2 linked regions of the Sandaracinus amylolyticus genome follow. The protein of the gene in region 1 interacts with the protein of each later gene in a pairwise test. Links are inferred from orthologs where the notes say so. Each region holds a gene or a part of one and is shown in the gene's direction. Other genes may lie near its edges. The genes, in order: rlmB and DB32_RS18445.

Evidence for each region.
Region 2: the proteins of rlmB (region 1) and DB32_RS18445 interact in binary tests that used the Escherichia coli proteins (3 or more experiments, as listed by UniProt). The link is inferred for Sandaracinus amylolyticus from one-to-one orthologs.

Annotation. Positions count from the first base shown.
Region 1 is NZ_CP011125.1:4,885,492-4,900,785, reverse strand. Bases 5,718-8,613 are described here. They hold rlmB (23S rRNA (guanosine(2251)-2'-O)-methyltransferase RlmB), read left to right. Parts: upstream 5,718-6,743; coding sequence 6,744-7,484; downstream 7,485-8,613. Other genes in these bases: DB32_RS20725 (alpha/beta hydrolase), read right to left, coding at 8,244-8,613; DB32_RS20730 (SIR2 family NAD-dependent protein deacylase), read right to left, coding at 7,474-8,247; pyrF (orotidine-5'-phosphate decarboxylase), read left to right, coding at 6,040-6,747; DB32_RS20745 (hypothetical protein), read left to right, coding at 5,718-5,945. In the rest of the region: DB32_RS20780 (hypothetical protein), read left to right, coding at 1-316; DB32_RS20775 (MlaE family ABC transporter permease), read left to right, coding at 337-1,134; DB32_RS20770 (MlaE family ABC transporter permease), read left to right, coding at 1,178-1,957; DB32_RS20765 (ABC transporter ATP-binding protein), read left to right, coding at 1,959-2,705; DB32_RS20760 (MlaD family protein), read left to right, coding at 2,702-3,715; DB32_RS20755 (metallophosphoesterase family protein), read right to left, coding at 3,722-4,357; DB32_RS48380 (prolipoprotein diacylglyceryl transferase), read right to left, coding at 4,368-4,799; more of DB32_RS20745, read left to right, coding at 5,139-5,717; more of DB32_RS20725, read right to left, coding at 8,614-9,092; DB32_RS20720 (competence/damage-inducible protein A), read left to right, coding at 9,197-9,931; DB32_RS20715 (undecaprenyl-phosphate glucose phosphotransferase), read right to left, coding at 9,995-11,410; DB32_RS20705 (extensin family protein), read left to right, coding at 11,656-14,550; DB32_RS20700 (L,D-transpeptidase), read left to right, coding at 15,121-15,294. UniProt on the Escherichia coli protein: Specifically methylates the ribose of guanosine 2251 in 23S rRNA.
Region 2 is NZ_CP011125.1:4,337,334-4,352,682, forward strand. What follows is about bases 6,963-9,913. They hold DB32_RS18445 (bifunctional ADP-dependent NAD(P)H-hydrate dehydratase/NAD(P)H-hydrate epimerase), read left to right. Parts: upstream 6,963-7,647; coding sequence 7,648-9,180; downstream 9,181-9,913. Other genes in these bases: DB32_RS18440 (pyridoxine 5'-phosphate synthase), read left to right, coding at 6,963-7,635; DB32_RS18450 (sigma-70 family RNA polymerase sigma factor), read right to left, coding at 9,159-9,722; DB32_RS18455 (lamin tail domain-containing protein), read right to left, coding at 9,901-9,913. Also shown: DB32_RS49985 (neutral/alkaline non-lysosomal ceramidase N-terminal domain-containing protein), read left to right, coding at 1-408; serA (phosphoglycerate dehydrogenase), read left to right, coding at 482-1,702; DB32_RS18415 (hypothetical protein), read right to left, coding at 2,165-2,722; DB32_RS18420 (hypothetical protein), read left to right, coding at 2,808-3,362; DB32_RS18425 (PrkA family serine protein kinase), read left to right, coding at 3,451-5,703; DB32_RS48335 (hypothetical protein), read left to right, coding at 5,735-6,073; DB32_RS48340 (MBL fold metallo-hydrolase), read left to right, coding at 5,989-6,828; more of DB32_RS18440, read left to right, coding at 6,892-6,962; more of DB32_RS18455, read right to left, coding at 9,914-10,668; DB32_RS46870 (alpha/beta hydrolase), read right to left, coding at 10,724-12,697; molybdopterin-synthase adenylyltransferase MoeB, read left to right, coding at 12,967-14,130; DB32_RS18470 (hypothetical protein), read left to right, coding at 14,183-14,419; DB32_RS18475 (Uma2 family endonuclease), read left to right, coding at 14,437-15,270; DB32_RS18480 (GDSL-type esterase/lipase family protein), read right to left, coding at 15,274-15,349. UniProt on the Escherichia coli protein: Bifunctional enzyme that catalyzes the epimerization of the S- and R-forms of NAD(P)HX and the dehydration of the S-form of NAD(P)HX at the expense of ADP, which is converted to AMP.

The DNA of each region.
Region 1 (15,294 bases):
GTTCGCGCTCCGCACCGCGTACGGTTTCTACCGTCGCGACCAGTGGCTCGTGCGGATCGATCTCGAGCGCACGGGGCGCGAGATCGTGCTGCGCGCGACGCAGGGGTTCGTGCCGATCACGATGCCGATCTTCGTGGTGGCCGCGGTGTGCGACGTGCTGTTGCGCGGGCACCACCGCCCGCTGATGACGATCGGCGTCTTCGGCGCCGTCGTCGCGCTGATGATCGCGGGTCAGCTCGTGTTCCGCCGCGCGGCGCGCGAGGCTGCGATCGAGCGCGCGTTCGACGCGATCGAGGAGACGCTGCGGCTCGGCTGACCGCGTTATGCTCGCGCCGCGTGAGCACGGGTGAGGACGAACCCTTCTACCTGAGCGTTCCGTCGCGCATCGGCGGCTCGCTGCTGCACGTCTCGGGCGAGCTCGGCGGGATGATCGTGCTCGCCGCGCGATTGCTGCGCCGCCTCCTGCCGCCGCGCGTGGATCGCGACGAGCTCGTGAAGAACCTGCACAAGACCGGCGTGCGCTCGGTCGGCATCGTGACGGTCACGGCGATCTTCGTCGGCGCGATCATGGTCATCCAGGCCGCGCCGCTCGTGATGCGCTTCAACGCGAAGGAGATCGTCGGCTGGGGCGCGGGCTTCGCGACGCTGCGCGAGGTCGGTCCGCTGCTGATCGCGCTGATGTTCAGCGGGCGCGTCGGCGCGAACAACACCGCCGAGCTCGGGACCATGGTGGTCACCGATCAGATCGACGCGCTGCGCGCGCTCGCGATCGATCCGGTCTCGTACCTGATCCTGCCGCGCGTGATCTCGATGATCGTGATGCTCTTCTTGCTGACGATCGTCGGCGACGCGGTCGCGATCGTCGGCGCGATCGGCGCAGCGAAGGTGCTGCTCGACGTCGATCCGCGCTCGTTCGTCAGCTCCCTGACCGTGCTGCTCGACGAGTGGGATCTCGCGACGGGGCTCATCAAGAGCGTCGCGTTCGGCGTGATGATCGCGCTCACCTCGTGCCACTTCGGGCTGAGCGTGAAGGGTGGCGCGCCGGGCGTCGGACGCGCCGTGAACGCGGCGGTCGTCGCGGCAGCGAGCGGCATCTTCGTGCTCGACTACTTCTCCACGTACCTGCTCGGATGAGCGGCTGGTCCCACATCGGCTCGCCGGCGGAGCTCTCCAGCTGATGAGCGCGCTCGAGACGATCGGAGCCCCGGTGCTGCACCTCGTGCGCGAGCTCCGCGACCTCTTCGCGATGCTCGCTCGCATCATCGTGCTCGCGATCCGCGGCCGTCGTGATCGCCGCACGATCGTCGAGCAGGCCTATCAGATGGGCAATCGCTCGGTGTTCTTCGTGAGCGTCACGATGGGCTTCATCGGCACCATCATGGTGTTCCAAGCGGGCCTGCAGGCGCTCAAGCTCGTGCCCGAGCTCAGCATGCTGGGCGCGACGTTCGCCGAGCTGCTGGTGCGCGATCTCGCTGCGTCGATCGGCGCGATGATGCTCGCGACGCGCGTGGGCGCGGGCATCGCCGCGGAGATCGGATCGATGGTCGTCACCGAGCAGGTCGACGCGATGCGCATGTGCGCCGCCGATCCGATCGAGTACCTCGTTGTGCCGCGCTTCCTCGCCTCGGTGCTGATGACGTTCTGTCTGCTGATCTGGGCAGCGGTCGTCGCGTTCGGCGCGGGGATGGTCACCGCGAACGTGGTGTTCGAGGTCAACTACGCGACGTTCGCGAACTTCTCGATGGTCGATGCCGGCGACGTGATCGTCGGGCTGACGAAGATGCTCGCGTACGGCGCGGCGATCCCGATCGTCAGCGCGCGCTGTGGGCTCACGACGTTCGGCGGCTCGGAGGGCGTGGGCTGGGCGACGACGAACGCGGTCGTGCAGAGCTCGCTCGCGGTCATCGTGCTGAACTTCGTGATCAGCAGCGTGGGCTTCCTGCTCTTCCCGGGCTGACGTGCCGATCCAGTTCAAGCACCTACGCAAGGCGTTCGGTCCGAAGGTCGTGCTCGACGACGTGTCGATCGACGTGAACGACGGAGAGTGCTTCTTCGTCATCGGCGGATCGGGCGTCGGCAAGAGCGTGCTGATCAAGCACCTCATCGGCCTTCTGCGCCCGGATTCCGGGGAGATCTGGCTCGACGGGCAGGAAGTCTCGCGCCTGTCCGAGGCCGACTTCCATCCGGTGCGGAAGCGCTGCGCGATGGTCTTCCAGAGCTCGACGCTCTTCGACTCCATGACGTGCGAGGAGAACGTCGCGCTCCCGCTGCGCATGCACCGCGGGCTCTCGCTGAGGGACGCGCGCGTCGAGGCGCGACGAAGGCTCGAGCAGGTCCACATGGAGGCGTTCGGCGATCGCTATCCGGCGGAGCTCGGCGACGGCATGCGCAAGCGCGTCGCGATCGCGCGCGCGTTGACGCTCGAGCCACGCTACGTGCTCTTCGACGAGCCCACGACGTCGCTCGATCCGGTGTCGGCGCGGCGCGTCGATCAGATGATCCGCGAGCTCTGCGATCGGCTCGGCGTGACCGCGATCGTCGTCTCGCACGATCTCACGTCCATCTTCACGATCGCCGACCGAATCGCGATGCTGTACAAGGGTCGCGTTCGCGTGGTGGGGACGCCCGAAGAGCTCCGGCGCACCGAGGATCCCGTGGTGCGCCAGTTCATCGAAGGCCGTTCCGAGGGGCCGTACGAGACATGAAGCTCTCGCTCGAAGCGCGGGTCGGCCTGCTGGTGCTCGTCGCGCTGGCGTTGCTCGGCGGCTTCGTGTTCCTGCTCGGCGGGATCGACTTCCGCGACGGCTTCACGATCTACGCGGACTTCGACAATCCAGGCGCGGTTCAGGCGGGCGCGCCGGTGCGCGTCGGCGGCGTGCGCGTCGGGAGCGTGGAAGAGGTGCGCTACATGGGCCGCCGGCTCGACCCCGAGACCGGACGCCGTCCGCTGGTGCGCCTCCGGCTCGAGATCGATCGCGACGTACGCGAGACGATCCACGACGACGCGCTGCTCTACGTGACCTCGCAGGGCGTGCTCGGCGAGCAGTTCATCGCGATCGATCCCGGCACCGCGGAGCGCCCGGCGATCGCGGAGGGCGCGATCCTCGACGGAGTCGATCCACCGCGCCTCGATCTCGCGCTCGCGCTCGGGTACGAGCTGCTCGAGGCGGTGGTCGACGGGCTGCGCACCAACCGCGAGGAGCTCGGCTCGCTGCTCGACGACATCGTCGCGCTCATCCACGCCGTGCGCGAGCTGCTCGAGCAGAACCGCGATCGCGTCGCGCACATCCTCGAGAACGTCGACACGGTCGCGGGCGAGGGCGTGGAGCTGCTGCGCGGCGCGCGGCGCGAGTACGTCGAGGGACCACGCCCGCAGCGCATGCTCGCGCGCCTCGACCGTCTGACCGCGACGCTCGATCGCGAGACCGGGCCGCTCGTGACCGACGTGCGCGAGGTCGCGAGCAGCGCGCGCGAGACGCTCGACGCGATCGGCCCCGAAGAGCGCGAGGATCTGCGCGAGACGATCCGCGCAGCAGCGCGCGTCGCCGCGACGGCCGAGCGCACTGCTGCGGATGCGGAGCGCATCGTCGCGCACGTACGCGGCGGGGAGGGCACGGTCGGCGCGCTGCTGATGGACGAGGAGGTCTACGACGATCTCCAGGAGCTCATCCGCGACCTGAAGCACAACCCGTGGAAGTTCTTCTGGCGCGAGTAGCGCGCTTCAGATCGACTCGGCGTCCACGAGGACGACGCGCTCGCCGATCACGTCGAGCCGCTCGGCGACGCGAGCGTGCAGATCGACGCGCAGCAGTCCCGGCTGTTCGTCCCGCGCGAGCGTGCCGGCGTTCAGGATCGTGAGCGCCGCGCCGAAGTGCCGGATCATGCGCTGATGCGTGTGCCCGCGCGCGACCCAGCGGATCTCGCGTCCGTCGAGCAGCTGCTGCAGCGCGGTGTTGCTCGCGAGGGCGTAGCCCTCGTCCCACGGGCGAACGCCCGCCATGTCGTCGTCGCCGAGCCCGTGGCAGAGGAGCAGCGGACCGGCGGGCGTTTCGTATCGCAGGGTGCGGGGGAGGGTGCGTACGAATGCGAGCGCGCTCGGGGAGAGCTCGCTCGTCGCGTGCGGGAGCTTGCGCATGGTGCGCTCGAGGAACCAGCGCTCGTGGTTACCCGCGACGACGTCGACGTCGGGCGCGCGGAGCTGGTCGAGGCATCGCTCGACGTCGCCCGGACCGTCGAGCACGTCGCCCACGACGAGGATGCGCTCGGCGCCCCACGCGCGGAGCGAGTCGAGCGCTCGCGCGAGCGCGAGGTGCTCGCCGTGCACGTCTCCGACGATCCCGAATCGCGCGAGGCGCATCGCCGGCGCGCTACGCGCCGCCTGCGTCGATCTCTTCAGGCGGTCCCGCGTCGGGCTCGTCGGGCGGCCCGGCGTCGGGCTCGTCGGGCGGTCCCGCGTCGGGCTCGTCGGGCGGTCCCGCGTCGGGCTCGTCGGGCGGCCCCGAGTCCATGCCCGGCGGCCCCGCGTCCATCTCGACCGGCGTGCCCGCGTCGATCTGCTCGCCCGCGTCGATCTCCATCGCCGCGTCCACGCCGACGCTCGCATCGGCGCTCGGCACGGTGCCCATGCCGAACCCGCTCAGGTCACTCGTGCACACGCCCATGTTGCACGCGAGCCCCGCCGAGCACTGCGTCGATCTCACGCACGCCGCGCCCTCCGCGAGGTTGCTCGGCGCGCCGCTGCAGCCGACGGCGAACAGCATCGTCGCGACGAGGCTCCACCACACACGGGCTGGGCGCATGCGACGAGCCTACGCCGCGCGTCGGATCGATCCAAGCGAGGCACCCAAGGTCGCGCCGAAGGGTCGTGTCCATGACCGCGCGACCCGCCTTCGCACGCGTGCTCGGCGCGTGTGTGGCCGGACGTGCGCAAACGCGCCGACGAAGCGGAAATCACTAGGAAACCGAGCGGCCGACGGCGTTGACACTCACAATTCGGCCCTGCTAGATTCGCCGGCGATATCGTCGAACAGGCATGCGCGACGAGATGGTCGGCGCGAGCCGACGCCGACGACCCTGACCCAGTGGATGTGCGGCCCGCCGCGAGCGGCGCCGAGAAAGCGCGAGAGCGGGAGAACCCGATGGCGGAGCAGAAGGAGTCCTCGGTCCTCTTCAACCTTCGGGAGCTGATGAACCTGGAGGAGCAGCGCATCAGCGACGAAGAGGCGACGAAGCGCAAGGCGGAAGAGGACGCGCGGCTCGCCCGGGAGGCCGAGGAGCGCAAGAAGCGCGAGGAGATCGCGGCGAAGCAGCGCGCCGAGGAAGAGGCGCGCGTCGCTGCGGAGCGCGCTGCGCGCGAAGAGGAAGAGCGCAAGGTCCGCGCGAAGGAAGAGGCCGAGCTGCGCATCCGCCTCGAGGCCGAGCAGAAGGCGCGCCTCGCGGAGCAGGAGCGCCTCCTCGCGCACGAGCAGGAGGTCAAGCGCATCGAGGCGACGCGCCGCAAGGGCGTCCACCCGGGCGTGTTCGCGGCGGTCGGTCTGCTCGTGGTCGGCATCGCCGCGGGGGTGTGGTTCGGCGTGGTCTCGCCGCAGCTCGAGGCGAACCGGATCGCGCAGGAGGCCGCGCAGCGCGAGGCCGAGCGTCGCGCCGCCGAGGCGCAGCAGCTGCAGGCGCAGGCCGACGAGGCGCGTCGCGCGGCGGAAGAAGCGCAGCGTCGCGTGGCCGAGATGGAGTCGCGCGCGGCGCAGCTCGAGGCGTCGGGCGACACGCAGGCCGCGGAGCAGGTGCGCGCCGAGGCGCGTCGCGTCCGCACCACCTCGCCGCGCCGCGCGGCGGCGTCGAGCGGCGCGTCGTCGGGCAGCCGCAGCAGCGGCAGCACGGGCTCGTCGGGCGGCGGTCGCCGCGGCGGGGACGACGACGATCCGTTGGCGGGCCTCGAGGGGCTCTGAGCCTTCGCGAGATCGGGTGAGACGAGGGGCTGCGCGAGTGATCGCGCGGCCCTTCGCGCTTTCGGGGCGCGGAGTCCGTGGTATGCAGCGCGCCATGATGCGATCGGGTCGCGAGCGCCTGGTGTTCCCGCTCGACGTCGAAGATCTCGCGGAGGCGCGCCAGTGGATCGCGCGGCTGCGCGATCACGTCGGGGTCTTCAAGGTCGGGCTCGAGCTGTTCACCGCGATCGGGCCCGACGCGGTGCGCGCGGTCCACGACGCGGGCGCTGCGTGCTTCCTCGATCTCAAGCTGCACGACATCCCCGCGACGATGGCGGGCGCGACCGCGAGCGCGGTGCGCCTCGGCGTGCGGTACCTGACCGTCCACGCGGCAGCGGGCCCCGCGGCGCTGCGCGCGGTCGCGGGCGCGGCGGCAAACAGCGGGACGACGTTGCTCGCGGTGACGGTGCTGACGAGCCTCGATCGCGGCGAGCTCGACGCGATCGGCATGCGCGGTGAGCCGGCCGACGCCGCGACGCGCCTGGCCGGGGTCGCGCGTGACGCGGGCGTGCTCGGCCTCGTGTGCTCGCCGCACGAGGTCGCGACGCTGCGCGGTGTGGTCGGGGAGGGCGGCGTGATCGTCGTGCCGGGGGTGCGTCCCGCCGGCGCGGATGCCGGTGATCAGCGTCGCGTCGCGACGCCGACGGATGCGATCGCGGCGGGCGCGGATCTGCTCGTCGTCGGTCGACCGATCCGCAACGCGCGCGATCCCGAGTCCGCCGCGCGCGCGATCGCGAGCGAGATCGAGGCGGCGATCCGATGAAGCGCGTCGTCGCAGGGCCGCGCGCGGTGATCGAGGCGCTGCGGGCGCGCGCGGGCGCGATCCACGTCATCTACGTCGAAGAGGGCGCGAAGCCGAGTCGCGAGCTCGAGACCGAGCTGCGCGCGAAGAACGTGAAGGTCGAGCCGCGCCCGCGCGCCGAGCTCGAGGCCCTCGCGCCCGACGGACGGCACCAGGGGATCGTCGCGATCACCGGCGAGTACCCGTACGCGTCGCTCGAGGAAGCGCTGGTCGCGGCGCGCGAGCGCCCGCTCTTCGTCGCGCTCGACGAGATCACGGATCCCCACAACTTCGGCGCGATCGTGCGCAGCGCCGTCGCGTTCGGCGCCGACGGCGTCCTGACGCTGAAGGACCGCGCCGCGCCGGTCACGCCGGTCGTCGTGCGCGCGAGCGCGGGCGCGACCGAGCACGCGCGCATCGCGCGGGTGACGAACCTCGCGCGCACCCTCGCGTCGCTCGCCGAGGATCACGAGATGCAGATCGTCGGTCTCGCGATGGACGGCGACGTCGCGATCGACGAGCTGCCCGCCGCGGAGCGCGGTCGCGTGCTGGTGATCGGCTCCGAGGGCAAGGGCATGCGGCCGCTGGTGCGCAAGCAGTGCACCGTCGTCGCGCGGATCGACATGGAAGGTCCCGTCGCGTCGCTCAACGCATCGGTCGCCGCGGGCATCGCGCTCCATGCCGCGAGCCGCGCGCGGGCGCGCGAGCTCAGCGAGTGACGTCGAGCTCGCGCGCGAGGCGCTGCATCGCCTCGCGCAGCTCGGCGTGGATCACGAGATCCGCCTCCTGATCCGCGACCGTCGCCTCGCGGTTGATCACGACGACGCGCGCGCCTGCTGCCCGTGCGCGCGGCGCGAGCCCCGCGACCGGCCACACCTCGAGCGACGTCCCGAGCACGACCAGCAGATCGCAGCGATCCACGGCGCGCTCCGCCTCCGCGAAGTCGTCCGCGAGCGCCTCGCCGAAGAGCACCACGTCGGGCTTCACGAGCCCGCCGCAGCGATCACACGTCGGCACGCGCTCCCGCGCGCTCGCGCCCGGCGGCACGTCGTCGAAGAGCCGCAGCGTGTCGAAGCGCGCGCCGCACGTCGTGCAGCGCGCCGTGCGCCAGGTGCCGTGCACCTCGAGCACGCGCCGCGAGCCCGCGCGCTGGTGCAGACCGTCGATGTTCTGCGTGACGATCGCGTGCACGAGCCCGCGCGCCTCGAGCTTCGCGAGCACGCGGTGCGCGACGTTGGGCTCGGCCTGACCGAGCGCGCCGAAGCGCTCCGACCAGAACCCGTAGAACGCCGCCGGATCCGAGCGGAACCCCGAGATCGAAGCGACCTGCATCGGGTCGTGCTTCGCCCAGAGCCCGCTGCGCGGGCTGCGGAAGTCGGGGATCCCCGAGTCCGTCGAGACCCCCGCGCCCGTGAGCGCGACGGTGCGCTTGCTCTCGCGCAGCCACGTCCCGAGCTCTCGCACGCGCTCGTTCGTGCTCATCCCTCGCGCTCCGCGCCGAGCGCGCGCCGCAGCACCGCCTCGACCCGATCGAGCACCTCGACGTGATTCCGCAGCAGCGCGACGCCGTGCGCGCCGCTCTCGACGATCATGGGCTCGGTCGACGTGATGCGACCCATCGCGCTCGCGGTCTCCACCGAGTCCGGCTCCTCGCGGGCGACGACCGCAAGGAAGTCGTGCCCCGCGAGCGCGAGCGCCGGTGTGATCGCGTCGAACCCTCGGTACGCGCGACCGGGCGAGATCGCGACCACCGGCCCGATGCCCTCGCTGCGCGCGCTCGCCGCGATCACCGCGGTCGATCCGATGCTCGATCCCACGAGCCCGACGCGCGCGGGGCGCACGCCCGACGCGTCGCCGCGCACGAACTCGATCGCCGCGATCACGTCGTCCGCGGTGCGCGCCCACGTCGCGTCGTCGAAGTCGCGCCACGAGAGCGTCGCCCCACCGTCGCCCTCGGTGCTCGCGCCGTGGCCGCGCAGATCGATCGCGAGCGTCGCGATGCGCGGCGTGCGCTCGAGCCGCTCGAGCAGCGGGGCCCACTCGCTGCGATCCGAGCCGAGCTGGTGCACGAGGATCACGAGGGGCGCGTCGGGCGCGGCCGCGGCGCGCAGCGTGCCGGTGATCGTCACGCCGTCGGAGGTCGTGAAGCGCACGTCGCGCGGCTCGGGCGGAGGCGCCTCGGGCTCGCTCGGGGTCGGCGGCGCGGGCGCGGCAGGGGCCGCGGCCGGACGCTCGCTCGCGCGCTCCGCGGGCTCGGCGCGCGTGCACGCGAGCGCGACGATCGACGTCGCGAGGATCGGCGCGAGCCAGCACGTTCGGCGGCGCATGCGCGCACTCTACCTTCGCGTCGCGATTTCGTCGTCGGCCTTCGAATGGTGGCGCGATCTCCACGCGTCGACGGAGCGGAGGGCCGCACCTATGATGCCTCGCGATGACCCGGACCGCGGCGGCGCTGGTGATCGGAAACGAGCTCCTCACCGGCAAGATCCAGGAGGCGAACGTCGCGTTCCTCGCGAAGGAGCTCTTCGCGCTCGGCATCTCGCTCCGTCGCGTCGTGATGTGCAGCGACGAGGCCGACGTCATCGCCGAGGACCTCAACCTGCTGCGCGCGCGCCACGACCTCGTGTTCACGAGCGGCGGCGTCGGCCCCACCCACGACGACCTCACGATCCCCGCGATCGCGCAGGCGTTCTGCCGGCCCCTCGTGCGCGATCCGGTGCTCGAGCGGATGATCCGCGAGCACTTCGGCGCGCGCACCACCGACGGACACCTGCGCATGGCCGAGCTGCCCGAGGGCGCCGAGCTCGTCGCGAACGATCGCATCACGTGGCCGGTGCTGCGCGTCGACAACGTGTTCGTGATGCCCGGCGTGCCCGAGATCTTCCGGCTCAAGTTCGAGCTCGTGCGCGATCGCCTCGGGCGCGACGTGCCCTTCGTGTCGCGTGCCATCTACACGCGCTGCGACGAGGGCGAGATCGCGGCGCTGCTCGAGCGCGTCGAGCGCGCGTTCCCGGGCGTCGCGATCGGCAGCTACCCGCGCATCGGCGACCCCGAGTACACCGTGAAGCTCACGTTCGACGGCCGCGACGACGCGCTGGTGAAGCAGGCGCTCGAGGCCTGTCTGAGCGAGCTGCCGACCGAGAAGATCGTCCGCGCGGACCGCTGAGACGACGAAGACCCCGAGCGGCCGGAGCCTCTCGAGGTCTCGTCGCGACGTCCGCGCCGGCTCTCAGTACGCGTTCTGGCGGACCTTCCGACCGAACACGGTCAGGAAGATGATCCACAGGTCGAAGAAGAGGCCCCACCGGCGGATGTACTCGAGGTCGTGCTCGATCCGCTTCTCCATCTTCTCCAGCGTGTCCGTCTCGCCGCGCCAGCCGTTCACCTGCGCCCAGCCGGTGAGCCCCGGCTTCACCTTGTGGCGCAGCATGTAGCCCTGGATCCGCTTGCGATACTCCTCGTTGTGCGCGACCGCGTGGGGGCGCGGACCGACGAGGCTCATCGAGCCGCCGACCACGTGGAAGAGCTGCGGCAGCTCGTCGATCGACGTGCGCCGGATGAACTTCCCGATCGGCGTGATGCGCGGGTCGTCCTTCGTCGCCTGCTTCACGACGGGCCCGTCCTCCGCGACGCGCATCGAGCGGAACTTCAGCACCTCGATGACCTCGCCGTTGAGGCCGTAGCGGCGCTGCTTGAAGAAGATCGGGCCCTTGCTCGTGAGCTTGATGATCACCGACACGACGATCATCACCGGCGACGCGACCAGCAGCGCCATCGTGCCGAGCACGACGTCCTCGAGCCGCTTGAGCACTCCGTCGACGCCGTAGAACGGCGTCTCGAAGATGCTGATCACCGGCAGGTCCCCGAGGCTGCTCCAGCGACCGTGGAGCAGGTCGAACACGAAGAAGTCGGGCACCAGGTACACGCTCGCCGTCGAGTCCGCGAGACGACGCAGCAGGTCCTGCACGCGCGGCTCGGCGCGCAGCGGGAGCGCGATGTACACCGCGTCGATCTCGCCGCGCTTGCTGCGCTCGACCACGTCCTCGAAGGTGCCGACGAGCTGCGCGCGACCGGTCGGCAGCTCGGGCAGACGGTCCGGCGTGCGGTCGTCGAAGAACCCGAGGATGTTCATGCCGAGCCACGGCGACGTCGAGATGCGCCGCGCGAGCATCTCGCCGATCTCGGTGACGCCGACGATCGCGACCTGCCGCGTGTTCCGGCCCTGCTCGCGCAGCCTCCGCAGCGTCAGCCGCGCGACGATGCGCACGCTGCACATCGCGAGCGGCGAGAGCACGAACCACGTGATCGTCGCGACGCGCGAGAACTCCTCGCTCAGCTTGAGCAAGAAGGCGACGCCGAGGAGCATCGGGATGACGGGCACCCACGTGCCCCACACCCGCATCAGCTCCTTCGGGATCGGTACGCCGCGCCAGGTCTGGTAGAGACCCGTGGTCTCCGCGACGAGGAGGTACGCGAGCACCGCGAGCAGCGTCGCGACGGTGTCGTCGGTCCGCCAGTCCGCCTGGTCGTAGAACCAGACCGCAGCGACGTAGCCCGCGATGATGCAGACGGTGTCGGCGAGCCGCGCGAGCCCCGCCGTGTTCCCCCCGCCCGTTGGCCGAATCAGCCCCGTTTTCCTGGCCATAGTCAAAACGAGACGAGGTGCCCCGGTCCCCTGGGAGCGCCCGTCGCCACCGTCTCCGGTCTCCCCGCCTCGACGCGGATGATGAGCAGCTACTGTGCCGGGTCGCCGTCGCTTTCCGATGCTGCGGATCGCGCGGCCGACGGTGTCACAAACCGCGCGCGACGTCGACCGTCGCGAGCGTGATCGTCGCGCGCACGCCACATTCCGGGGGCTCGCCGTTCCGTTCTGCTACGCATGCGCCCGCCATGATCCGAAGCTCGTTGTGGTTCGCGTTGCTCGCGGTCGTTGCGCTGCTCGTCGTTCCTGCGTCCGAGGTCGCTGCGCAGGACGCGCCGCCCACCGTCGCCTCCATGCGAGAGGAGGTCGCACGGCTGCGCACGTCGCGCCCCGCCGCCGTCCCCGAGGGCACGCTCACGAGCATCGAGTACCTGCTCGACGTCGCGGAGCGGATCGAGCGCGGCGAAGGGCCGCAGTCCGCGCGCTGGCGCGCCACGGCCGCGCGTTATCTCGCGGCGGTGCGCGAGGGCCGCGACCCCTACGTGGGCGAAGCGAATCGCATCACGAACCGCGGTTACGTCTCGCCGGTCTCGGAGACGCGCCAGGGATACGCGATCTACCTGCCGCCGAACTACGACCCGAGCCGCCGCTATCCGCTGCTGATCATGATGCACGGCGGATCGAGCAACGGGAACCTGTTCCTCGGCGTCGTCATGGGGAACAACATGGACTGGCTCACGTACTCGCAGCACCTGTGGGACGAGTACGAGCCGCGCTGGTCCCCCGAGTGGATCGTCGTCGCGCCCGACGGGTTCGGTCAGGTGCTGTGGCGATGGATGGGCGAGCAGGACGTGCTCGACGTCGTCGACGACGTGCAGCGCCACTACTCGGTCGATGCGAGCCGCGTCGTGCTCGGTGGGCTCAGCAACGGCGGGCTCGGCGCGTACGCGATCGGCATGCGCCACGCGTGGCGCTTCTCGATGGTCATGGCGATCGCGGGCGCGCCGAGCTGGGTGCAGTACGCGGGCGGCTCGCCGACGAGCGACGAGATGCGCCTGCTCCACCAGGTCAGCGGCATGCACCTCGTCGAGAACTCGCTGAACACCGAGTTCCGCTTCTTCCACGGCTCGCGCGATCCCGGCCCGATGCGCCCGCGCTACGTGACCGAGATGGAGGAGCACATGCGCGGGCTCGGGCTCGAGCCTCGCGTGCGCTGGTACGACTTCGGGCACGACCTGCTCTACCTCGTGCACCGCCACGGCCGCGCGTACCCCGACTGGGCCCAGTTCACCCAGCAGTCGCGCCCCGCCGACGTGCGCGTGGTGAGCGCCGACTACCGCGCCAACCGCCAGCACTGGGTCACGATCACGCGCATCGAGGGGTACCCGCGGCTCGCGAAGGTGCGCGCCCACGCCGAGGAGGGCGCGATCACGATCGAGACCGAGCACGCGCGCGAGGTCGCGCTCGATCTGCGCGACGCACCGGTGGGCGAGGGCGACGTGCTGCGCATCAGCGCCGACGGCGCGGAGGTGTATCGCGGCGCGCGCGGTCCGCTCGGTCACGTGATCCATCTGTCGCGCGTCGACGGCGCGTGGCGCCTCGGGTTCCTCCCGCGCGAGGAGGGGCGGCTCGAGAAGGTGCCGGGGCTCTCGGGGCCGCTGACCGATCCGTATCGCGACGGGATGATCCACGTGTACGGCACGCGCGATCCCGAGCGCACCGAGGCGCTGCGCGAGGCCGCGCAGCGCGGCGCGCGCGGATGGCCGCTCTGGCTCTGGCAGCACCAGCAGCGCGTGGTCGCGGACACCGACGTGACCGACGCGATGATGGCGCGCTCGCACCTCGTGCTCTACGGCACGCCGGGCTCGAACGCGCTGATCGAGCGCATGCAGGATCGCTTGCCGATCCGCGTCACGAGCGAGGGCGTGCAGGTCGGCTCGCGCACCTATCGCGCGCAGGGCGTGGGCACGCGCTTCGTGTACCCGAACCCGCTCGCGCCGAGCCGCTACGTCATCGTACAGGCGGCGCCGACGGTCGAGGCGGTCGCCGCCGGGCACAACCTGCCGGACTTCCTGCCCGACTGGGTCGTCTACGAGGGACGCACCACGCGCACGCGGCAGCGCCTGATCAGCGGGCGCAACGGACAGCTCGCGCAGGGCTTCTTCGACGATCAGTGGGCGCTGCCGGAGAGCGGCGCGAGCGCGCGCATCGACGCGCGCCACGACGTGCTCGGCGGAGGCGAGGGCGAGATCCTCTACGCGCAGGCCGAGATCGACGGCGCGCAGAGCGCAGCGCCGCCGATCGACGAGACGCCCGAGGAGCGCGCGCGGAGGCTCGAGCTCAACGCGCGGATCGGCGCGCCGGCGGACTTCGTGATCCCGAGCGCGGTGCTCGCGCAGGATCCCGCGCCGGTGCTGCCGCCCGCGCAGGTGCCCGCGGCGCCGCCGCTCCCTCGGCGCTTCCTCGCGCCCGCGAGCGACCCCGCGGGGCGCATCGCGCGCCGCATCGCGACGCAGATCCCGACGTTCCTCAACTACCGCGCGATCATCCCGGGCGGCGAGTGGCGCGTGGAGCGCGGCGCGGTCTGGCAGGTGCGCGCGCAGGACGAGTGCTACGCGGCGCTCCCGACCGCGGGGGTGCCGGCGCGCCCGGTGCCGGCGCAGCGCACGCCGATGCCGTCGCCGGTGGTGATCACCGGGCCGATCGGGGGCGTGCACTTCCGGATGATCCGCCCCGAGGACGAGCCGCTCGTGATCTCGTGCGAGCTCGCGTCGCGGCTGCCGGCCGTCGCCGAGATCGTGCGGGCCCACGGGGTGCGCGCGATCGACGTGCTGAGCGCGCACCGCAGCTCGCCGCAGCAGAGCTTCCACCGCATGGGCCTCGGGCTCGACCTCTTCGCGTTCGAGCAGGAGGGCGGCGCGCTGCTGAGCGTGTACGACCACTTCCTCGAGACGCCCGCGCACCGCACCTGCGACGCGCCGCTGCCGGAGGAGCCACGTGCGCGCGCGCTTCTCGAGATCTCGTGCGCGCTCGCGGAGTCGCGGCTGTTCTCGTCGGTGCTGACGCCCAACTACAACGAGGGACACCGGAACCACATCCACGTGGACGCCCGCCCCGACGACCCGCGCATCTTCGTGCGCTGAGGCACCCGTCCGAGCCGACGGGCTCGTCATCGGAGCCGTGCGAGGCACCCGCCGGGACCGACGGGTGCGCCATCTTGTCTCGATGATGCACCCGTCAGCCCTGACGGGTGGGTCGTCGCATGTCGAAGAGGCACCCGTCCGCCCTGACGGGTGCGCCATCGGATGTCGAAGAGGCACCCGTCCGCCCTGACGGGTGGGTCGTCGGATGTCGAAGAGGCACCCGTCCGCCCTGACCGGGTGGGTCATCGGATGTCGAAGAGGCACCCGTCCGCCCTGACGGGTGGGTCGTCGGATGTCGAAGAGGCACCCGTCAGCTCTGACGGGCGGCCCGTCGGCACCGGACGAGGCCCTCGCCGGCCTCGACGCGTCCCTGGTCGAGGTCTGCGGCGCCGCGTTCTCGCGGGACGGGCGGTCCGCGACGGCCGAAGGGCGCGCCTGTCCCTCGGTGCGGACGGCGGCTCGCGGCGCGGCGCGGATCGTCGCGCCCCGACCGGGCGCCACGCGCGCCGGTCGTCTGTCGCTTTCTGGACGTCGTTCGCTCCGCCGTGCGATGCGCGGAGCACGATGCGGATGGCTCGCACACTCCTGCTCGCGGCGTCGATCGCGGGGCTCGGCGCGTGCGACACGGTCCTCGACGATGGGAGCGCGGTCGACGCGTCCATCACGGCGGCTCCGGTGGTCGACACCGAGCCCGTCGCCGTCGAGCCCGTGATCGAGCCCGCGCCCGTGGTGCTCCCGCCGCCC
Region 2 (15,349 bases), 550 kb from region 1 along the record:
GAGTGGCAGGCGGTGGGCTGGCTCGACGACGCCGCGGGCACGTACCCGCTCGCGCCTCGTCGCGGCGCGCCGGTGGGGGCGTATCGCTTCCGCGTGGTCGGGCCGGGCTACGAGATCACGAGCGAGCCGTTCCGCGTCTCGCCGGCGACGCTGGGCGTCGTCGTGAGCGACACGTCGATCGAGGTGAGCGCGAGCGCGCCGTTCGGGTATCGACTGCTCGACCTCGAGAGCGGCGCGACGCGCCCCGCGCCGCTCCGCGGCGAGACGATCGAGGTCGCGTTCGACGGCGGCGCGCCGACCGAGATCACGCTCGATGCGTCGGGCCGCGGCACGCTCTCGCCGCCTGCGAGCTGGACCTCGCTGACCGTGACCGACACCCACGGGAACAGCGGCACCGCGACGCGCTGATTGGCTCCCCGCGACGTGTCGGGCGCGCCCTTGACACGTCGCGTCAACACGCGCACATGCACGCGCGAACGCCATGACCGACGCCGGACGGATCCTGCTCCTCGAGAACATCCACCCCGACGCGCGCGCGAACCTCGAGGCCGAGGGCTTCGAGGTCGAGCTCCTCAAGAAGGCGCTGCCCGAGGACGAGCTCTGCGAGCGCATCAAGGGCGTCGTCGCGGTCGGCCTGCGCAGCAAGACGACGATCACGCCGAAGGTGCTCGCGGCCGCCGACAGGCTGCGCGCGATCGGCGCGTTCTGCATCGGCACGAACCAGATCGCGCTCGACGAGGCGAACCGTCGCGGCATCCCGGCGTTCAACGCGCCGTTCTCGAACACGCGCAGCGTCGCCGAGATGATGATGTGCGAGATCGTGATGCTCGCGCGTCGCTTCGGCGATCGGAACAACGAGATGCACCGCGGCGTGTGGACGAAGAGCGCCGAGGGCTCGCGCGAGATCCGCGGCAAGACGCTCGGCATCGTCGGCTACGGGCACATCGGTCGTCAGGTCGGCGTGCTCGCCGAGGCGTTCGGCATGAACGTGCTCTTCTTCGACGTGTCGGCGCGCCTGCCGATGGGCAACAACCGCGCGGCGCAGAGCCTCGAGGAGCTGCTCGAGAAGTCCGATTTCGTGACGCTGCACGTCCCCGAGACGCCGTCGACGAAGGACATGATCGGGCAGAAGCAGATCGCGCTGATGAAGAAGGGCGCGTACCTGATCAACGCGAGCCGCGGCACCGTCGTCGACATCCCGGCGCTCGCGGAGGGGATCAAGACCGGTCACCTCGGCGGCGCGGCGATCGACGTGTTCCCGGTCGAGCCCGAGGGCAACGACGGTCGCTTCGTGAGCGAGCTGCAGAGCCTGCCCAACGTCGTGCTCACGCCGCACATCGGTGGCTCGACGGCGGAGGCGCAGGTCGCGATCGGTCACGAGGTCTCGAACACGCTGATCCGCTTCCTCAAGTACGGCGCGACGAACGGCGCGGTGAACTTCCCGAACGCCGAGCTGCCGAAGCGCGACGGCGTGCACCGCTTCACGCACGTGCACCGCAACGTGCCGGGCGTGCTGCGCGACGTGAACCGCATCGTGTCGGAGGCGAGCGCGAACGTGGTCGGTCAGGTGCTCGCGACCGACGCGAACATCGGCTACCTCGTGATGGACGTGTCGGAGGAGACGGCGCGTCGCGTGGGCGAGGAGCTCTGCCAGCGCATGGCGGAGCTGCCGACGACGATCAGCGCGACGCTCCTGTACTGAGCTGCCGGAGGGGTCTTGGAAGACCCCTCCCCCCGACCGGCGAAGCCGGATCGGGGCCCCCCTCCCCAAACGCTGCGCGCGGGGCCCCAGCCCCGCTTGCTCTCTTGCGGCGGCCGGATCCGATCGATTGGGCCCTCCCGGCGCACACGAGCTCGTCTGGCGGCGGTCGTCGACGATGCCGTTTTGACGAAATCGTCTGGCGGCGGGTGTCGACGCTGCCTTTTTGACGAAATCGTCTGGCGGGGGGTGTCGACGCTGCCGTTTTTGACGAAATCGTCTGGCGGCGGGTGTCGACGCTGCCGTTTTTGACGAAATGGTCTGGCGGCGGGTGTCGACGCTGCCGTTTTTGACGAAATGGTCTGGCGGCGGGTGTCGACGCTGCCGTTTTTGACGAAATGGTCTGGCGGCGGCCGTCGGCGACCACGTTTCTGACGCGCTCGTCCGGCGCGCTTCGATGTGTGCTTATCGAAGCACGAGCTCGAGGCGGGGGCGCCGACGGGGCTCGAGGTGTCGCGGCGTCGCGACCGTGAGCGCGTGATCGGCGCGCACGACGAGCTCGATCGTGCGCTGTGCCTCGATGGGGATCGTGATCGTGATCGGGCGTGCCGCGCCCGTCGTGACGCGCGCCCGCGCGAGCTCGTGACCATCGGGGCGCGTGATCGTGATCGTGCCCTCGCGCGCGCGACGCGTCGCGGGATCGGGCGCGTGCAGCACGAGCACCGCGCGCTCCGGCGCGTCGAGCAAGGGATCGAATCGCAGCCACAGCGCGCCGTGGCGCGCGCCGCCGATCGTGATCGCGTCGTCGCCGCGCTCGAGCGCGCGAGGCGCGCCGTCCTCGGTGATCGCCCAGCTCTCGGGCGCACGATGCGCCGCGTGCCCGGCGCTCGGCGGCAGGCCGCCACACGCCCCGTCGAGGCCGCACACGCGCCCCTCGCCGCACGCGAGCGACGACGCGCACGGCACGCTCGACGCGCCGCATCCGAGCGCGGTCAGGAGCGTCGCGGCGAGCAGCCATCGCATGGGTGTCACGGTACCGGTGTCGCGGCCCGGTGTGCTACGTAGCGAACAGATGGTGGAGGTCAGGATGCGCGGAGTCGTTCGTGCCGTGGGCGCTCTCTTCTGCGCGCTCGCGATGGTGGCGTGCGGTGGCGAAGAGCGCGCGGCGGAGCCCGCCCCGGCGCCCGAGGGCGCAGGCAGCGGCGCGCCGACCACCGCGCAGGCGCCCGCGCCCGGGGGAGGCTGTGGTGATCCCGCGGCGGCGCGCGAGGTCGCGGAGGATCCGTCGTTCGAGCTTCGCGCGACCGCGAGCGGGCCCTATGCACCGGGTGAGGAGGGCCGCTTCGACATCGCGCTCACGCCGCGCGGCAACTACCACGTGAACACGCAGTACCCGATGGCGATCCGCCTCCAGGGCCCCGGCGACGTCGCGTTCCAGCGCGCCGAGCTCGGGCCCGACGACGCGGCCGAGATGGTCGAGCCGCGCGCACGCTTCCAGGTGCCCTTCACCGCGCGCGCGGCGGGCGAGCACCGCGTCGTCGCGGAGGTCGACTTCGCGGTGTGCACGCCGGAGTCGTGCATGCCCGACTGCCGCACGCTCGCGCTCGTCCTGCCGGTCGGCGGCGCCGCCGCGCCCGCCGAGGGCGCGACCGCGACGCAGTGATCGCCGCGCCGTGATCGCGATCGCCTCGATGCGTCGAGGCGGCGCTCTCGGTCCCCAAAACCTTCCGACACGGAGCTCGCCGAACCGCATGGAGAACGGCCCCAAGCTGGACAGCTCGGAAGTCCTGGAGCGCATCGGCGCCTCGATTCGCGATCGCTTCGCGTCGCAGAAGCGCGTGCTCTCCTTCGAGGAGTACCTCGCGCTCTTCCGCCAGCACCCCTGGCGTCACAGCCGCGACGCGGCGCGTTACCTGCGCGACTGCTTCGATCACTTCGGCAAGGAGACGCTATCGAAGCCCGGTGGCCCGCAGACGCGGTTCAAGCTGTTCGATCTCGCGTTCCTGAAGGAGACCGACGGGCGCCGCCGCCACGACTACCTCGTCGGCCACGAGGACATCCAGCAGGCGTTCTATCGCGTGCTCGGCAACTTCGTGCGCGAGGGCCGCATCAACAAGCTCGTGATGCTGCACGGCCCGAACGGCAGCGCGAAGACGACCTTCGTGCACTGCATGATGAAGGGCCTCGAGGCGTACTCCGAGACCGACGACGGCGCGCTCTACGTCTTCTCGTGGATCTTCCCGCGCGGCCGCGACGGTCGCACCGTGGGCTTCGGCTCGAACGACGACTCGATGATGCGCGACGGATCGTTCGCGCACCTGCCCGACGCGCAGATCGATCTGCGCATGGTGAGCGAGCTGCGCGAGAGCCCGCTGCTGCTCCTGCCGCGCCCCGAGCGCCGTCGCCTGGTGCGCGACGCGTACGAAGCCGCGAACATCCAGGAGGTGCCGACCGCGCTCGTCATGGAGGGCCAGCTCGGCGCGAAGAACAAGCAGATCTTCGAGGCGCTCCTGACGGCGTATCGCGGTGACCTGCGCCGCGTGCTCGCGCACGTGCGCGTCGAGCGCTTCTACGTGTCGGAGCGCTATCGCCAGGCTGCCGTGACGGTCGGCCCGCAGATGGCCGTCGACGCGCAGGAGCGACAGATCACGATGGATCGCTCGCTCGCGGCGCTGCCCGCGTCGCTCGCGTCGCTCTCGCTGTACGAGACGCACGGCGAGCTCGTCGACGCGAGCGGTGGCCTGCTCGAGTTCAGCGATCTCCTGAAGCGTCCGCTCGACGCGTGGCGCTATTTGCTGCTCGCGGTGGAGGAGGGCGAGATCGCGCTCGCGCAGAGCGTGCTCCCGCTGAACGCGGTGTTCGTCTCGACGTCGAACGACATCCACCTCAAGGCGTTCCGCGAGCACCACGAGTACCGCTCGTTCCGCGGCCGGCTCTCGCTGGTGCGCGTCCCGTACCTCCTCGACTACAAGGCCGAGCAGGGCATCTACGACGCGCAGATCGTCCCGCAGGTGCGCACGCACGTCGCGCCGCACGCGACGTACGTCGCCGCGCTCTGGGCCACGCTCACGCGCCTCCGTCGCCCGCAGACCGAGAGCTACGAGAACAAGAAGCTCGGGCAGCTCGCGTCGTCGCTCACGCCGATCGAGAAGGCGGAGTACTACGCGGACCTCGTGATCCCGAACCGCTTCTCGAACGAAGAGTCGCAGATCCTCCGCGCGAACTTCGCCGAGGTGAAGCACGAGACCGACACCTGGCCGAACTACGAGGGCTCGACCGGCGCGTCGCCGCGCGAGATCCGCGTGCTGCTGCTCGACGCGGCGCAGGACCCGGCGTTCAAGTGCCTCTCGCCGCTCGCGGTGCTCGCGCGCATCCGCGAGCTCTGCGAGGCGGACGACTACGACTTCCTCAAGGAGACGCCGGAGGGCGGCTACCACGATCACCGCGGGTTCGTCGACGTCGTGCGCGAGCGCTGGCTCGATCGCGTCGACGACGAGTTCCGCAGGAGCACCGGCCTCGTGGAAGAGACGCAGTACCTCGATCTCTTCGACAAGTACGTCACGCACGTCTCGAACTGGGTGAAGCGCGAGCGCGTGTACAACCCGGTCACCGGGCAGTACGAGGAGCCCGATCAGAAGCTGATGGAGAACGTCGAGGGCATGCTCGGCGTGCAGCGGAACAACGACTCGTTCCGGCGCGATCTCATCAGCGCAGTGGCCGCGCACGCGCTCGATCATCCCGGCGAGAAGGTGAGCTATCCGCGCCTCTTCCCGCGCTACATCCAGCAGGTGCGCGAGGCGACGTACGGCAAGCGCAAGAAGCAGCTCGCCGAGATCGCGCGCGACGTGATCGCGACGGTGAACGCGGAGACGGCGCACCTCGACGCGGAGCGCATCGCGCGCGCGAAGGGCACCGTCGAGCGGCTCGAGAAGCAGGTCGGTTACGCCGAGCCGTCGATCCGCGACGCGATCGGCGAGCTGCTGCGGCGTCGCTACGAGCCGTAGCGAACGGCCTTTCTGTCGAGTGGAGGGGGCGATGGACGGGACGGGGCTCGCGCTCGATCGGATGCGCTACCAGCGCGTCCCTCCACAAGGTGCGCGCGTCGACGACGTCTCGACGCGCGCCCAGCAGCACTGGGACGTGGTCGACGAGGCGGGCACGACCATCGCGCGCGCCGAGGTGTTCGAGGGGCGCGAGCAGTGGGGCGTGCGACTGCTCGACCGCGCGCCGCACCTGCACGACTCGGATCTGATCCGGCTCGTCGCGCACCTGCTGGTGTGGCACGCGCAGTGTCGGACCGAGACCGTCGACGTGGTGCTCGCGCGAACGCACGAGCACCACACGCTCGTGCGCGTCAGCGGAGACTACGTCTGAAGCTCGCGATCCTCGGGTCCGGCACCGCGATCCCGCATCCGCGGCGCGGCGCGAGCGGCTACGCGCTGATCGCGCCGAGCGGCGAGGTGCTGCTGATCGAGTGCGGTCCGGGCAGCACGCGACGATGGCCCGCGTTCGGGATCACGTTCGAGCGCGTGCGCGGCATCGTGGTGACGCACCACCACGTCGATCACTGCGCGGATCTCGCGCCCGTGATGTTCGGTCGCAACGTGCCCGATCCGCCGGTGCGCACGCCGCTCGCGATGCTCGGCCCGGTCGGGCACCACGCGCTGATCGACGGGCTCGAAGGTCTCTACGGCAGCGCCGTGATGGATCCTCTCGGCATGCGCGAGGTGATCGAGCTGCGCGACGGGGATCGCCGCGTGGTCGGGCCGTTCACGATCGACGCGCGCGAGGTGCTCCACGTCGCCGGCTCGCTCGGGCTGCGCGTGACGTGCGGTGGGCGCGTGCTCGCGTTCAGCGGCGACAGCGGCAAGTGCCCCGAGCTGACGGCGCTGTGTCGCGGCGCCCACGTGGCTTTGCTCGAGTGCAGCTATCCCGCGTCGCGCGCGACGACGAAGCACCTCAACACGCGCACGGCCGCGGAGACCGCGGTGGACGCGAAGCTCTCGCGCGTGGTGCTCACGCACTTCTATCCGCAGTGCGACGACGTCGACGTCGCGGGCGAGGTGCGCGCCGCGGGCTACACGGGCGAGCTCGTGCTCGCCGAGGACGGCTTGGTCCTCGACGTGTAGCCCCAGTGGTCCACTTGGCACGCTCCGTCGTGGGAGCACGTGGGTGCTACATTCGCGCGACCCATGCGCGTTCGTCTCCACGTCAACGTCGATCACGTCGCGACCATCCGTCAGGCGCGCGGCACCGAGTACCCGGATCCCGTCGAGGCCGCGATGCTCTGCGAGTGGGCGGGCGCGCACGGCATCACGGTCCATCTGCGCGAGGATCGGCGGCACATCCAGCTGCGCGACGTCGAGGTGCTGCGCCGCACCGTGAAGACGATGCTGAACCTCGAGATGGCGGCGACCGAGGAGATGGTTCGCGTCGCGCTGCAGGTGCGGCCCGATCTCGTCACGCTGGTGCCCGAGCGCCGCGAGGAGCGCACGACCGAGGGCGGGCTCGACGTGCGCGGTCAGCTCGCCGCGCTGCGCGGCGTGCGCGAGCGCCTCGACGCGAGCGGCATCCCGACGAGCTTGTTCGTCGATCCCGACGCGGATCAGGTGCAGGCGTCGATCGAGACCGGCGCCGCGATGATCGAGCTGCACACCGGCGACTACGCCGAAGAGGCGCGCCGCGGCCACTCGACGAGCGAGCTCGAGCGCCTCGCGCGCGCCGCGAGCTACGCGCGCATCCACGCACCGTCGATGAAGGTCGCCGCGGGGCACGGGCTCACCGCGCGCAACGTGGTGTCGCTGGTGGCGCTCGTGCCCGAGCTGGTCGAGCTCAACATCGGCCACGCGCTGATCTCGGACGCGGTGCTCGTCGGTCTCGATCGCGCGGTGCAGCGCTTCCTGCGCGCGATCGAAGAGGGCGAGCAGCTGCGGTAAGCGGGCAGGGCGATGCTGCCGCTCGTCGGACGAGACGAATCGAGAGCGATCGACGCGAAGGCGATCGCGGCGGGCGTGCCCGGGCTCGTGCTGATGGAGAACGCGGGGCGCGGCGCGACCGACGTGCTGTGCGCGCGGTTCGCGGATCGGCTGCGTCGTCCGCTCGTCGTCGGGGGGCTCGGGCAGAACGGCGGCGATGCGTGGGTGGTCGCGCGGCACCTCCTCGTGCGCGGCGTGTGCGCGGAGTGCGTCGTGCTAGGCGATCCCGCGAAGGTCGCGGGGGATGCGAGGGTGAACCTCGACGCGCTGCGCGGCCTCGGCGTCGACGTGCGCGCGGTCGCGGAGAGCGATCTCGAGCACCTCGAGTCGCTCGCGGCGCGCGCGAGCGTCATCGTCGATGGCCTCTTCGGCACCGGTCTGGATCGCGTGATCGACGGGTTCCGCGCGGACGCGATCCAGCGGCTCGCGGCGACCGAGGTGCCGTCCTTCGCGCTCGATCTCCCGAGCGGGCTCGACGCGCAGACGGGCGCGGTGCTCGGTGTCGTGCTGCCCGCGCGCGTGACCGCGACGTTCGCCGCGCACAAGCGCGGGCTGCACCAGCACCCGGGCGTGGATCACGCGGGCGACGTCGTGCTCGTCGACATCGGTGTGCCCGCGCCGCGCGACGCGCGCGCGTCGCTCCTCGAGCGTTTCGATCTCGCGCGGCTCGTGCCGCGGCGCGCCGCCGACGCGCACAAGGGCAGCGCGGGGCACGTCGCGATCTTCGCGGGTTCGCCGGGTCGCACCGGCGCGGCGTTGCTCTCCGGGCTCGGCGCGATGCGCGCGGGCGCGGGGCTCGTCACGCTCGCCGCGCGCGGGGCGGCGCGCGCCGCGCTCGACACGAAGGTGATCGAGCTGATGACGAGCGAGATCCCCGAGGCGCTCGAAGCCGGTGTCGCCGCCGCGCTCCGAGAGTGCGAGCAACGCGACGCGGGCGTGCTGGGCCCCGGCGTCGGCCTCGACGCGACCGCGCGCGCCTACACGACGCGCGTCGCGATCGAAGCGACGATCCCGCTCGTGCTCGACGCCGACGCGCTCAGTGCGCTCGCCGGCGATCCCACCGTGCTCACGAAGGCGCGCGCGCCGCGCGTGCTCACGCCGCACCCCGGCGAAGCCGCGCGTCTGCTCGGCACGACGAGCGCCGAGGTCCAGGCCGCGCGTTATCACGCCGCGGAGCAGCTCGCGGCGCGCACCGGGCAGGTCGTCGTGCTCAAGGGCGCGCGCACGATCATCGCGTCACGCGAGCGTCTCGCCGTGTGCCCCGCGGGGACGCCGGCGCTCGGCGTGGCGGGCACGGGCGATGTCCTGAGCGGCGTGATCGCGGCGATGCTCGCGAGCGCGAGCGAGGGCGACGTGTTCGACGCGGCGTGTGCCGGCGTGCTCGCGCACGCGATGGCCGGGGAGCTCGCCGCGGTCGCGGATCGTGGGCTCTTCGCGCGCGAGGTCGCGGACGCCGTGCCGCACGCGCTCGCGCGGTCGCGCGCTCACGCCGCCTCGGCGACGTAGCCTTCGCGGTCCGCGTACTCCTCGAGCTTCCGCTTCATCGCGCGACGCGCGCGGTGCAGGCGCGACATCACGGTGCCGATCGGACAGCCGATCGCGTCGGCGGCGTCGCGGTACGAGCGCTCCTCGAGATCGACGAGCACCACGACGCGCCGGAAGTCCTCGGGCAGCGCGTCGAGCGCGGCCTGCACCTCGTCGCCGAGCGACTCGCCCGGCGCGTCCGCGATGTGGCCGTCCCAGCCCTGCGCGCGCAGCTCCTCGGCGTGCACCGCCTGCAGGATGTCGCGCTCGCGGCGCTTGCGGCGATACCCGTTGATGAACGTGTTGAGGAGGATGCGATGCATCCACGCGCGCCCGTTCGTGCCCGGCTCGAAGCGATGCCAGAAGGTCCATGCGCGCATGACCGCGTCCTGCACCAGGTCCTCCGCTTCGGCGCGTGAGCCGGTCAGTCGGAGACCGGCGCCGACGAGCTCGCGTCGGTGGCGAAGCACCTCGCGCTCGAAGTCGACCAGCTGGCAGGCACGCGTCTCTCGCTCGACGTTCATCGGGACCTCCCGAGCACGCCCGTCGAGCAAGGGCCGGACCACGCGCGATCCGGCCTTGTTTTCTCGATGATCGCGCGTGTTCCGCGCGAGGTGCACGAGCCGTCGAGCTGCCACGATGTCGATGGCCAGCCACGACGTCGTGTCAGCCTGTCAGCGCCGATGATCCGCTGACGGAGCGTCACGGGCACGCGCCGTTCGGCGCGCCCGGCGTGCCGTAATACGGGCCGCCTGCGGTGCTCGAGTACGTCGCGCTCATGCTCGCGGGACACCAGTTGCTCATCGACGCGTTCTCCGCGATCGGCCGCGAGTCGGGGAACTCGGTCGAGTACTTCAACACGCTCGTCGCGGACGTCCACGTGACCGAGTCGATCGTCGTCCCGCCCGCGATCAGCTCGAGCGTGTCGCCGCTGTTGTCGAGCACGATGCCCGAGCCGGTGTACGAGAGGTCGTAGACGAGCCCGCGGTTCTCGGCGGCGACGGTGCTCTGCGCGAGCACGAAGCGCGCGCCCGCCGGGAGGACGTGACCCGCCGGGATCGTGTACGTCGCAGGAGGGCTCGAGATCACGAGCCCGCCGAGATCGACGAGGCAGTCTCCGGCGTTCAGCAGCTCGATCCACTCGCCGCGATCCTCGGTGCCGGTCTCCGTCCGGATCATCACCTCGACGATCGCGAGGTTCGTCGCGGTCGGCGGGCAGGTCGGCGGCCCCGAGTCCATCCCGCCGGCGTCGGTGCCGGAGTCGATCGGCATCCCGCTGTCGCGTGGGCCCGAGTCGATCACCATCGCGTCGACGCTCGCGTCGCGTCCCGCGTCGCGACCTGCGTCCGCCACCGCGCCGTCGAGGTTGCCCCCGTCCTGGCCGCGGCCCGCGTCCTCGACGCCGCCGCTGCCGGTCGCGCAGCCGCTCCCGATCATCGCGCACGCCACGATCGCCCACAGCCACCGCATCGCCCGTCTCTCGCCGCCTCGCGCTCGCATCCGCCTCGGCCTCCGTGGATCGAAATCAGGGTGCGGGGATCGCCGGCGCACCGGCCGCCGCGGACTCCAGGAACCCGCGGATACGCGCCTGCGCGCTCGTGTCGTCGAACACTGCGAAGTGCCCCTCCGACGGATACTGCAGCAGCCCGGCCGTCGCCTGCCCGCCCGCGACGTTCGCGCTCACCGCGCCGCTCACGGCCGCGATGCCGAGCAGACGGTGCGCCGGGATGCTGCGCGCCACCGGCTCGACCTGCGGCACGCGCATCGACGTCGCGAGCGCCTCGATCGATCCCGGCGGCGAGAACTCGTCCATCAGGCCCTCGGTCGAGAGCACGCTCTTCGGCGCGAACCCCGGTCGCGGCGACGCGAACGCGAGGTGCCCGAAGTTCGAGCCGTCGCTCGCGTCGATCCACGACTGCACCAGCGTGATCACCGGATGCTCGAAGCCGAAGTGCTCCGACTCGAACGCATCCTGCACCGACACGCCCGGGAGCTGGAGCGCCACGCGCACGACGTCGGGGATCGAGATCGGCTCTTCCTTCTCGAGCAGCGCGTACGCGAGCACCGCGCTGCCCGCGCTGATCACCGCCGCGCTCACTCCGTCGTCGATGCCCAGATAGACCGGCCCGACGAGCCCGCCCTGCGAGTGCCCGAAGAAGAACACGCGCTCGGGGTCGAAGCGGATCTCGCGCCCGGCGCGATCGGCGACGCGCATCGGCACCACGAGCCCGGGCACGACGCGCGCTTGCTGCACGATGTCGAGCGCGCTCTGGCGGTTGTTGTCGCGCGCGGCGTCGGGGTTCTGGATGTTGAAGAAGAGGATCTCCGGCGAGCCCCCGGTCGGGTTGCGCGCGCCGTGGTGGATCTGATCGATGCCCATCGTCGCGATGCCCGCCGCCGCGAGTCGCGTGCCCGTGCCGTCGTCGATGAACGAGCGATAGTCGCCGCCGGTCCCGTGCGCGTAGAGCACCAGCGGATAGCCGCTCTCCGGCATTTCGCCGAGCGGCACCGTCAGCGCGAAGCGCGCGTCGTACTCGCCGTGCACGACGGGCTCGCCGTCGGCGCCGGGCTCCATCGCGCCGCCCTGGGACGCGTAGGGCAGCTCGCCCTCCTGGAAGATCGGCACCGGCCCGTACGTGCCGCGGAGCTCGGTGTACGACGCGCGATCGACGCGCATCCACGTCGCGTCGCGCGGCGTCGGCGCGGGATACTCCGCGTGCATCCAGTCGCGGAACAGCGCGAGCTCGGCGACGGGATCGTGCGTCGTGAACACCGCGAGCGAGAGCACGTCGTCGGTCGCGATCCCGGCCTCGGCGAGCGCATCGAGCGCGGGCTGGTACGTCGCGCGCGCCGTCTCGATCGTCGCGTCGCCGCCGCCCGCGATCATCGCCTCGAGATCGGTGTCGCGCGCGAGCGTCTCGCCGGTCGTGGCGCGCACGCGACGCGTGACCACCGCGGCGTAGCGGCGCCCGCCCGCGAGCGGGATGCCGTGCACCGGCCGCAGCGCGATCGAGCTCGCGGGCCAGAAGATCGTCGCGCGCTCGTTCGCGACGACGACCATCGGATGCCGCTCGAGGTACGTGTCGCTCTCGGGATCGAGATCGACGACGAACACGCTCGCGTCCTCGCGCACGCTGGCCTCGGGGCTCACGGGCAGGCTCGCGGGATCGATCGCGCGCGAGAAGCGGAAGTAGATCGCGCCGTTCGTCCCGAAGCCGCGCAGCCGCGCGGTGGCCGCGTCGACGTAGCGCTGCACGAGGCGATTGCCGCGCGGGTTCGGGAACGTGCGCACGTCGATCGTGCCCTCGCTCGTGCGACGGAGATCGCTCGGCCACGGCAGATCCAGGAGCGGCTCGTCGCCGGTGCGCGGCACCTCGAAGATCGCGCGCGGCGGTCCGGCGTCGGGCGCGCCTGCGTCGACCGCGGGCGTCGACGCGTCGGCGTCGTCGAGCGGCGCGGGCCCGCACGCGACCGAGAGCGTCGCGAGCGCGAGCGCCATCGCGAGCCGGAGCTTCGCCGCGCAGCGCTCGCTCGCGCCGTGTCGTCGCTCGTCGCGGGCTGGACGGCGATCGCACGACGAACGCCTGCACCGCGCCGCGAGCGCTCGAAAAGCCAAGGCCTCCATCCCGCGACACTGTACCGCTTGTCGCCTCCGCGACTCCACAGGGGTCCATTTCCCATTCGCGCGCGGGGGAATCCGATCCGCTCCTTGACGCTCGTGGCGCTGCGCCACCATAGTTCCCGCACTTTTCACGAGGGAATCTCCGGATGGCCAGGACGTACGCCGATCTGCTGCAGGACGTGAAGGGCTCGGTGCAGCAGGTCTCGCTCGAGGAGATGAAGCGCCGGCTCGAGGCGCGCGAAGGATACGTCTTCGTGGACGTGCGCGAGAAGGACGAGTGGCGGCAGGGCTACGTGCCCGGCGCGCTGCACGTGCCGCGCGGCTTCCTCGAGATGCAGGCGGAGTCGAAGCTCCCGGACAAGAAGGCGAAGATCGTCGTGTACTGCGCGGGCGGCGTGCGCAGCGCGTTCGCCGCGAAGACGCTCGCGGAGCTCGGCTACCAGCACGTCGAGAGCGCGAACCCCGGCTTCGTGCGCTGGAAGGATCTCGGCTATCCGCTCGAGAAGCCCGCGGAGCTCACGCCCGCGCAGCTCGATCGCTACTCGCGCCACATCCTCCTGCCCGAGGTCGGCGAGCGCGGGCAGGAGCGCCTGCTCAACGCGCGCGTGCTGCTGCTCGGCGCGGGCGGTCTCGGATCGCCGGCCGCGCTCTACCTCGCGGCGGCGGGCGTCGGCACGATCGGCATCATCGACAACGACGCGGTCGACGCGTCGAACCTGCAGCGTCAGGTGCTCCACGGCACCGATCGCGTCGGCACGCCGAAGGTCGAGAGCGCCGCGCGCACGATGCAGAACCTCAACCCCGACGTGAAGGTGATCCCCTTCCAGTCGCGGCTCACGAGCGCGAACGTCGACGAGGTGTTCGATCACGGCTGGGACGTGATCGTCGACGGCCTCGACAACTTCCCGACGCGCTACCTCGTGAACGACGCGAGCGTCTGGAAGAAGATCCCGGTCGTCCACGGATCGATCTTCCGCTTCGACGGACAGGTCACGACGTTCTGGCCCGAGAAGGGCCCGTGTTATCGCTGCCTCTATCCGGAGCCGCCGCCCGCGCACCTCGCGCCGAGCTGCGCGGAGGCGGGCGTGCTCGGGATCCTCCCCGGCGTGATCGGGACCATCCAGGCGACCGAGGCGATCAAGATCATCCTCGGCAAGGGCGAGCCGCTCGTCGGCCGCCTGCTGACGTACGACTCGATGAAGATGCAGTTCCGCACGCTGAAGCTGCGTCGCGATCCCGAGTGCCCGGTCTGCGGATCGAGCCCGACGATCCACGAGTACATCGACTACGAAGGCTTCTGCGCGCGATAGCTCCTCGGGATCGCCACGAGCGCGCCATCACGCGCGATCACGATCGCGTGCCATGAGCACACATCGTGATCGCGCGGCGATCGTCGGGCTCGTGACGATGGTCGTCGTCGCATACCTGGGCGCGTACTGCGCCGCGCGCGCCTCGCACCGACTCGTTCACGAGGTGTCGTTCGACGGCAGCGCGAGCGAGATTCACCGCGTGTGCGCGGGCGACGACGCGACGGTGCTCTGGGAGCTCCCGTTCGTGCCGCTCGCGCGCATCGAGGGCTGGCTCTGGTACCTCGACTGACGCGCTATCATTCGCCCGTGAGCCGCGACGTCGATCCCCGTGCGGAGGAGCCCCCTCGCGCGCCTCCTCAGGACGCGTGGGACGGCATGTCGAGCGCGGAGCGCGCCGCCGTCGTCGAGTCCCTGCCCGCGGCGATGACCGACGCCGAGATGTCGCCGCCCGAAGGTGACGCGCACTACGACGCGAAGAACGACGCGCGCGAGACGTTGCGCGAGTGGTTCCGCCGGCTCGGCAAGAGCGTCTACGTCGCGGCGGAGCTGACGACCTACTACCCCGACGAGCCTCGCTTCGCGCCCGACGTGCTGGTCGTGCGCGACGTCGAGGTGCGCGAGTGGATGAAGTGGGTCGTGAGCGCCGAAGGGAAGGGCCTCGACTGGGTGCTCGAGGTCCACGTCGGCGGCGACCGCAAGAAGGACGCGGAGCGCAACGTGGCGCGGTACGCGCGCCTCGGCATCCCCGAGTACTTCGTCTACGACCGCGCTCGCCAGCGGCTCGCCGGGTTCCGGCTGCCTTCGCCGAGCGCGCGCGCCTACGTGCCGATCGTGCCGCAGCTCGGGCGCTACGCGAGCGAGGTGCTCGAGCTCGACCTCGTGATCGAGGCCCAGCGGCTCCGCTTCTATCGCGCGAGCGCGGAGCTGCTGACCCCGCGCGATCTCGCGGCCAAGCTCGGCGCGCTCGCCGAGCAGATCGCGGCCGAGCGCGACGCGGAAGCCGAGCGCGCGCGCATCGAGGCCGAGCGTGCGCGCACCGAAGCGGAGCGTGCGCGCACCGAAGCGGAGCGCGCGGCTGCGGCGGAAGCGGAGCTCGCGCGACTGCGCGCCGAGATCGACGCGCTGCGCAAGCGGTCCTGACGATCACTCTGCGTCGTAGCCCTCGAGCAGCGCGGCTTCGAGCACCTCCGCGAGGCGTCGGTGCGCGTGCCACGTGAGG